DNA from 2 places in the Escherichia sp. MAL-1 genome. Region 2 is predicted to be linked to the other one. Evidence: predicted binding sites of a transcription regulator. Region 2 holds the regulator's gene; the other holds the start of a gene.
What was found. The regulator CRP, encoded in region 2, controls carbon source genes, mostly activating them, when cyclic AMP is high. The targets are predictions, from matches to a motif close to ATGTGANNNNNNTCACAT.
Positions count from the first base shown of each region.

Region 1: ompW (outer membrane protein OmpW) is a predicted target of CRP. The motif match lies at 2,149-2,166, and genes of this name have one in related genera.

Region 1 is NZ_CM129609.1:2,778,529-2,782,953, reverse strand. It holds gene tonB (TonB system transport protein TonB) at 1-101, shown strand, start outside; gene yciA (acyl-CoA thioester hydrolase YciA) at 141-539, opposite strand; gene ACU8XX_RS13805 (septation protein A) at 644-1,183, opposite strand; gene ACU8XX_RS13800 (YciC family protein) at 1,213-1,956, opposite strand; partial or broken gene ACU8XX_RS13795 (YkgJ family cysteine cluster protein) at 1,984-2,073, opposite strand; gene ompW (outer membrane protein OmpW) at 2,313-2,951, shown strand; gene ACU8XX_RS13785 (ferritin-like domain-containing protein) at 3,011-3,517, opposite strand; gene ACU8XX_RS13780 (YciE/YciF ferroxidase family protein) at 3,563-4,063, opposite strand; gene ACU8XX_RS13775 (con-10 family general stress protein) at 4,149-4,328, opposite strand.
Region 2 is NZ_CM129609.1:396,610-401,034, forward strand. It holds gene ACU8XX_RS01830 (YccS/YhfK family putative transporter) at 1-1,558, opposite strand, end outside; gene crp (cAMP-activated global transcriptional regulator CRP) at 1,609-2,241, opposite strand; gene ACU8XX_RS01840 (OsmC family protein) at 2,543-2,947, shown strand; gene ACU8XX_RS01845 (phosphoribulokinase) at 3,002-3,871, opposite strand; gene ACU8XX_RS01850 (YheU family protein) at 3,925-4,143, opposite strand; gene ACU8XX_RS01855 (hydrolase) at 4,137-4,425, opposite strand, start outside.

The sequences.
Region 1 (4,425 bases), 2.4 Mb from region 2:
AAAATGCGATGCGCAGATGGCGTTATGAGCCGGGTAAGCCAGGCAGTGGGATTGTGGTGAATATCCTGTTTAAAATTAACGGCACCACCGAAATTCAGTAAGCAGAAAGTCAAAAGCCTCCGACCGGAGGCTTTTGACTATTACTCAACAGGTAAGGCGCGAGGTTTTCCTTCAGGATCAACCGCGACATACTTAAATAATGCTTCTGTCGCTTTATAGCGTTGCCCAATTGGTTCAGACGCTACTTTTTTCACCCACACTTCAATATTAATGCTGACCGATGTCGTCCCTTTCTGGACACAGCGTGCATAGCAGCACACCACATCGCCGACCGCAACCGGCCGTAAGAAAGTCATTCCTTCAACCCGCACAGTCACTACGCGACCGTGGGCAATTTCTTTTGCCAGAATAGCGCCGCCAATATCCATTTGTGACATTAACCAACCACCAAAGATGTCACCATTGGCATTGGTATCGGCGGGCATGGCTAAAGTACGTAAAACAAGATCGCCCTGAGGGACGTTATGTGTTGTAGACATGGTAAAACCGACTTAAAAGGAAAATCACAGGCGCGATGCTACTATGATTTTCCTGAGGAGAACAGAGGAGATACAGCGCCAGCCCCGAAGGACTGGCAGTCTGGTTAGGATTTATCTTCCTGCGGCATGTGGCGGTAGATATAGATACCGCTTAACAATGTGAAGATTAAGGTAAGGGCGGTCAGGCCAAAGACTTTAAAGTTGACCCAAATATTTTGCGGCAGCCAGAATGCGATGTAGATGTTTGCCAGACCGCAAAGGATAAAGAAAACAGCCCAGGCCAGATTCAGCTTCGACCATACCGGTTGCGGCAGCGTGAGTTCTTTACCCAGCATCCGCTGAATTAGCGGCTTTTTCATCACCCATTGGCTGACTAACAGGGCTCCCGCAAATAGAGCATAAATGACTGTAACCTTCCATTTAATAAACTCATCATTGTGGAAGAACAGCGTCAAGCCACCGAAGACGACCACCAGAACAAAAGTGATCAGGGCCATCTTTTCAACCTTACGAAAGCGAACCCAGCTATAGATAAGCACAATCGCCGTGGCGACGATCAGCGCCGCAGTAGCCGCATAGATGTCATAAATCTTGTAAAACGCGAAAAAGACAACCAGCGGTAAAAAATCAAGAAACTGCTTCATTTTACGATTCCGTAATCAAATGCTTAAGGTTATTGGCGAATCAACATATACAGGCGGAACAGATAGATGAGCAATATGGCTGAAATCAGGTTGCTCAAGGTGTTCGCCAGTACGGCACCAATTTCCGGGGTTAATGCGGCAAAAGAAGAGGCAAAAAGCAGCAACAGTGTTTTTGCCAGCAACCAGCTCAGTACTGCGGGTGCCACCAGACGCATATTCGCCCAAGTCAGCCGCATACTGCTACGCATCGAGGCAAAAACGCCCATTTTGTCCTGTACCAACATCACCGGTGCCAGGGCCAGTAAAATGGCCATGATAATTCCCGGAACGACCACCAGCATGATGCCAATCTGTACTAAAAGGGTAGTCAGAAAAATCAGAATAAATAACTTTGGCAATATCGGCGCACTGGCACCAATAGCTCGCAGCGCACTGACTCTCTGACCCGCAGACACCAGCTGGATAATTAATATTACGCCTCCGGCGAGAATGGCGTTACCGATTAATCCTGAAAAAGTGGACGCCGCTGAAGCCTGCAGCAAAATTTGTTGCTGTTCCGGTGACATATTCTGAACCAGGTCGAACAACCCACTACTGCCGCTAACGGGCACGCCGTCATTGAGCTGCGCAAGCTGTGCATCACTGGGTGAGAAAACATGCCCTAACACCACTGTGATAAACGCACATAGCAACGATACCAACAGAATGGTCATAAATTGATTACGGAAGAAATTTCCGGTGTCACGGTATACGGACTGCGCCGTGATAGACATGCACTCTCCTTGAGTTTTATGCAGGTGTTAATTAGCGGGCAATTGTACCCTGGTTAAGCCTCGGGTGGCAGCATCAGGTCTTGTATGGAAAAGCATATCTTTGTAAAGCGGAGGTAATTGCTGGCCTTCAGGCATGGGCAAATCGCGGCAAGTGGCGACCGAGTTAATATTTGCGTAGCGAAAATATTTAAAAATTGATTTAAATCACATTAACCAGGATTCTCAATGCAACTTCTAAATTAATCCAGATCAATAAAGGGTGAATTATCATATGTAATGTGATCTATGTAGGATCATTTGTTACTCCAATGTAGGTATATTCGTCACGTTTTTATAACCATAACGACGGAGCGGATATGAAAAAGTTAACAGTGGCGGCTTTGGCAGTAACAACTCTTCTCTCTGGCAGTGCCTTTGCGCATGAAGCAGGCGAATTTTTTATGCGTGCAGGTTCTGCAACCGTACGTCCAACAGAAGGTGCTGGTGGTACGTTAGGAAGTCTGGGTGGATTCAGCGTGACCAATAACACGCAACTGGGCCTTACGTTTACTTATATGGCGACCGACAACATTGGTGTGGAATTACTGGCAGCGACGCCGTTCCGCCATAAAATCGGCACCCGGGCGACCGGCGATATTGCAACCGTTCATCATCTGCCACCAACACTGATGGCGCAGTGGTATTTTGGTGATGCCAGCAGCAAATTCCGTCCTTACGTTGGGGCAGGTATTAACTACACCACCTTCTTTGATAATGGATTTAACGATCATGGCAAAGAGGCAGGGCTTTCCGATCTCAGTCTGAAAGATTCCTGGGGAGCTGCCGGGCAGGTGGGGGTTGATTATCTGATTAACCGTGACTGGTTGGTTAACATGTCAGTGTGGTACATGGATATCGATACCACCGCCAATTATAAGCTGGGCGGTGCACAGCAACACGATAGCGTACGCCTCGATCCGTGGGTGTTTATGTTCTCAGCAGGATATCGTTTTTAATTCCGCACAAAAACGACCCCGTAATATACGGGGTCAATAAGGACATGGTATAAAGGGTATTATTTCTTCGCTTCTACGCCATCAGTTTCAGAGCGAATTAAAAATTTCTCAGTTGTTTGCGGAATATTCTGAATCAGCCAGTCGGCCATTTGCTTTTCCTCATTTAAAATCGCTTCGATGGTTGGAATTGAAGCTGTATCACCGGCATTTTTTGCTGCTGCTAATAGTGAGGTGTAACAGGCGATTTCAAATTGCTCGAAGACATATCCGCTAATAGAGCCTTTGACTATTTCATCAGAAGGGAATATACCACCGATTGACTGCCCAAGCGCAGCCATTTTACTCATGGAATCTTTAATGACTGAACGTGAAATGTCATTACGATCAAGAATAGTTTCCAGTTGAACAATCTGGTTTTTGGTTTCACTAAGATGTTGTTCAATACGAGCGCGTAGTTCAGGATAATTATCTATACGGCTGGCCATGGATTCAAGCATAGATTCGGCTTGCTTTTCCATTGCGTGGGCGTCACGTAACCAGTCATGATAATGTTCAATACGATTCATGAAAATGTCCTCTTTATAAAATGACTAAAAGTTAAAATTCATATTTCAGGCTTTATTTTCGGCTTTCTTATTTACGTTATTAATGGCCAGATCAGTCAGTTTGATGTCGGTGGCCTTTTCTTCTTCCAGGGTTTCTTTCAGAAGCTTCGCTGCTTTACGGTAACCTAATTGTTCAGCCAGCGTCGCTAATGTCCCGTAACTGGCAATCTCATAATGCTCGACTTTCTGTGCTGCGGCAATCAGTGCGGCATCACGCACTTCGTTTTTCTCGGTACTTTCGATGACCTCATTAGCTTCTTCAATAAGACCTTCCATTGCCACACATTTCATGCGCTTAATTTTCAGGTTCGATTCGGACTCCACAACTTGATCAATACGTTCAATCTGTCCATGAATTTCCTCGAGGTGCGCATGAAAAGCCTGACTTAATTTTTCATTTGATGTTGCTCTTGCGAGTTTTGCCAGTGCCCGGGTTAATTGTTTTTCTGCGCTGTAGGTATCTGAAAGCAGGTGAATAAATACATCTTCAATGGTCTTCATATTCATATTTTTCTCCAGTGAAATCACTGCGAGCCATACGGCCCGCAGATGCAATTATCTTTATCAGCTGATATTAATAATTAACGGTGAATCAGGATTTGCCTGATTTATTACCACCGCTTTGTTGACCGCCTTTTTTACCCGCTTCAGATGCGCGTTGCGGATCATTTTTAAAATTACCGCCGCTATGCTGACCGCCTTTACGGCCTGCGTCGGATGCCTTCTCACGGTCTTCGGCGAAATTTCCTGAACCACCACGATGTTCGGCCATGTTATTTCTCCCGTTGCGTTGCATTGTTTCATTAATATGAGTGTTGTGTGTCGACACTCATTAAAATTAGTCGCTAATGAGAATTAGTCAAATTAAG
Region 2 (4,425 bases):
CATCATGGGCGTTTTTACGCAATAACCCGCTCTGCCACTGCGGCCACAGCCAGACAGTACCGCCGAAAGCAATTAAACAACCAATAATGGTATCGATAAGACGCGGAAGGATGTATTGCTCGCCGTTCAACCACAATAGTTGCAGGGTATACACTGCGGTAATAGTAAAACCGACCGTCGCCCAGCCGTAGTTTTTGCGCAATATCAGGTAGCTGGCGAGGGTGGTAATCAGCATCAACGTCAGGGTGTAACCTTCGGGAATTTTAAAGTGCAGCGCCACGCCCGCAATGATTAACCCGACCACGGTTCCCACGGAGCGATTCACAATCCTCAGACGGGTTGCGCCATAGCCATTTTGTGTCACCAGCAATACCGTCATCAGGATCCAGTACGACTTCGGCAGATGCAGCGCGGTGCCCATCAGGCTGGCAACGCTTAACATCACACTGAGTCGTCCGGCATTGCGTAGCGCCGGAGACTTTAGTGACAGATAACTTTTCAGCGCCGGAAGTAATGGCATTCGCCGCTGTTTATCGGCCAGTAAGTCACGGGCATAGAGCGGTTTTTGGGTGCGCAGCACGCGGGCGATGCGGCTGAAATGCCAGTAGCAGAATTGCCCAACCGGATTATCCGGATGCTGGCGGGCGATTTTTTCCAGTGCGCCAATTTGCTTTTCCATCGTAAAACGCGTTGGCAGGCGATGGTAAAGAATGTCATCAGCCAGCACGCGCAGGCGAGCGGCGACGGTTTGCGCATTCCAGCGGATAACTTCTTCCGCATGGCTACGCTCGACCAGTTTTTGCACCTCTTCCGGCTGATGCAAACTGACCGAAATATGTTCCTGCAAATCCAGCGCCTCCTGGAAAATACGCAGCATCCGCTTGTAATCGGTATTGTTTTGCGCGGAAAGCATATGCATTTGCTGATAGCACTGGGTAATTAAATCGACCGCTTTTTGCTGGCGCACCAGCAGCGGCGGCAGCGCTTTTTCAGGGTCGGTGTGCTGGGTAAGCAGGCTGTATTTGGCTTCACAATAATCTGCCAGTTCACGGTACAGCAGACTTAGTGACTCGCGCAGCGGTTGTTCGCGCCAGATCCAGAACCAAAACCAGTTAAACAATCCGTACCAGAGAGTGCCCAACGCATAGATGAGCAATGGTTCCCAGACCGGCATGTATCCCGCCAGACTGAGGGTAAAAATGGCGGCGAGCAGCGATGCGGGAAGCAATTTTGCGTGCAATGGCCCCAGCTCAGCAGTGACGCCAAGTACCAGCGTTAATCCGGTCAGCAAAAAGGGCAGGGGGACATCTTTTGCCAGTAGTAGCTGTGTCAGCAAGCTACAGGTGGCAAACAGCGACGCACCAATGATTAAGCGTTTGAAAAAACGTTTATGAGGCGTATCAAGGCCCGCAATATTGCAACAGGCAGGAACGAGGGAGAAGAGCAGACCGAATCGTAATTCGCCAAGCATTAACCCAACGGCCACGGGCAAACATAGCACCAGCGTTTGTCGAAGTGCATAGTTGATATCGGGGTGATAAATCAGTCTGCGCCACATCGGGGGAAACAAAATGGCGCGCTACCAGGTAACGCGCCACTCCGACGGGATTAACGAGTGCCGTAAACGACGATGGTTTTACCGTGTGCGGAGATCAGGTTCTGATCTTCCAGCATCTTCAGAATGCGTCCCACGGTTTCACGAGAACAGCCGACAATCTGACCAATTTCCTGACGGGTAATTTTGATTTGCATACCGTCCGGGTGAGTCATAGCGTCTGGTTGTTTTGCCAGATTCAGCAGAGTCTGTGCAATGCGGCCCGTCACGTCGAGGAACGCCAGGTTGCCCACTTTCTCTGAAGTGACTTGCAGACGACGCGCCATCTGTGCAGACAAACGCATCAGAATGTCCGGGTTTACCTGAATCAATTGGCGAAATTTTTTGTACGAAATTTCAGCCACTTCACAGGCGGTTTTCGCACGTACCCATGCGCTACGTTCCTGGCCCTCTTCAAACAGGCCCAGTTCGCCAATAAAATCACCCTGATTCAGATAGGAGAGGATCATTTCTTTACCCTCTTCGTCTTTGATCAGCACTGCCACAGAGCCTTTAACGATGTAGTACAGCGTTTCCGCTTTTTCACCCTGGTGAATAAGCGTGCTCTTGGATGGGTACTTATGAATGTGGCAATGAGACAAGAACCATTCGAGAGTCGGGTCTGTTTGCGGTTTGCCAAGCACCATGCGCGGTTATCCTCTGTTATAAGCTTTCTCCAGAGCCAGATAACGCCGCTGTCTCTGGATTGCCGAAATATGCTTCCCGCTACCTGGGAAGGGGCTATCAACTGTACTGCACGGTAATGTGACGTCCTTTGCATACATGCAGTACATCAATGTATTACTGTAGCATCCTGACTGTTTTAGCATAGCTTTCGCTTTGTGTCTCCTGGTGTCTCGCTTCAGCATGACCCAGGTCGCCTTCCGTTGCGCGATTTGGTTAGTACGCGTACTCTGTCAGGAAAATTGACGCAGTGGAGTAGCAAAAATGCAAGCGCGAGTGAAGTGGGTCGAAGGGTTAACTTTTCTGGGCGAATCCGCCTCTGGTCATCAGATTTTAATGGACGGCAACTCAGGCGATAAAGCACCAAGTCCGATGGAAATGGTGTTGATGGCGGCGGGTGGTTGCAGTGCCATCGATGTGGTTTCGATCCTGCAAAAAGGGCGTCAGGATGTGGTCGATTGTGAAGTAAAATTGACCTCTGAACGCCGCGAAGAGGCACCACGCCTGTTTACGCACATTAATCTGCATTTTATCGTCACCGGTCGCGACCTGAAAGACGCAGCGGTTGCGCGTGCGGTTGATCTCTCTGCCGAGAAATATTGTTCAGTGGCGTTGATGCTGGAAAAAGCGGTGAATATTACTCACTCGTATGAAGTGGTTGCCGCGTGACTTAACTATCCCGTTGTGAAGCCGGATAGTATTTTATCCGGCGTAATAGCAGAGTTACTCGATTTTCTTTCCTTCCATCAATCGTTGCACCAGCGGCAGCATAATTAATTCCATTGCCAGACCCATTTTGCCGCCCGGTACCACTAACGTATTGATGTGGGAAATGAATGAGCCTTGCAACATCGCCAGCAGCCAGGGGAAATCGATCCCTTCCAGATTACGAAAATGGATCACCACAAAGCTTTCATCGAGCGACGGGATACCTTTTGCCGCGAACGGGTTTGAAGTGTCGACGGTGGGAACGCGCTGGAAGTTAAGATGGGTGCGGGAAAACTGCGGTGTGATGTAGTTGATATAGTCTTCCATTGAACGCACTACTGAGTCCATCACTGCTTCTCGTGAGTGCCCGCGCTCGCTGGTGTCGCGGATCAGTTTTTGAATCCACTCAAGGTTAACGATAGGCACCACGCCGACCAGTAAGTCCACATGCTGCGCAACGTTATGCTGTGGCGTGACTACGCCGCCGTGTAAACCTTCATAAAACAGTACATCAGTGGGTTCCGGTAAAGGTTGCCAGGGGGTGAATGTCCCCGGTACCTGATTCCACGGTACGGCTTCATCGTAGGTATGCAGATATTTGCGAGATTTCCCTTTGCCGCTCTGACCGTATTCAATGAAGGTTTGTTCCAGCAGGCCGAAGTCGTTAGCCTCGGGGCCGAAGTAGCTGATATGCCGCCCGGCGTCGCGCGCTTTGCGGATCGCCATGTCCATTTCCGGGCGGGTGTAACGGTGAAAACTGTCGCCTTCCACCTCAGCTGCATGCAGATTTAACTGCGCGAATATTTTACGAAACGCGAGGCTGGTGGTGGTGGTCCCCGCGCCGCTGGATCCTGTTACCGCAATGACCGGATGTTTGGCAGACATAGTAACTCCATGACTTAGCTATCATTATTATCTCGTCCGCCGACGGTTGCAGGTTATTCGCGAAACTGACTGCGCGGCATAATATTGACCGTTTCGTGCAGCTCCGACCATACCAGCACCGCTTCTCCGCACTGTAGCTGGCGTTTGACGTCGGCGACTTTCTGTTCAAGTGTACGCTCATGTTCACCATAATCGGTGCCTTCACGTAACACAAAGCTTTCAATTAAATTTTCCAGCGTTTCGGGGGAGAGGTCTTGCCACGGAATCAACATGATTTCGCCTCCAGATACGTTGTTAACCAGTCAGGAATGCGTGACTCCAGCCACATTTGCGGATGAAGTAATGTACCGCCAATAAAGCCAACATGACCGCCATGTTCAGTCAGTTGATACTCCACCTGCGGGGGGAGACTTTCCGGTTTCGGGATCACCTGATGATCCATAAACGGATCGTCTTTGGCGTGAATAATCAGCGTCGGTTTGGCGATCCGGTTCAGCATCGGCATGGCGCTACACTGACGATAATAGTCGATAGCGTCGGCGTAGCCGTGAATT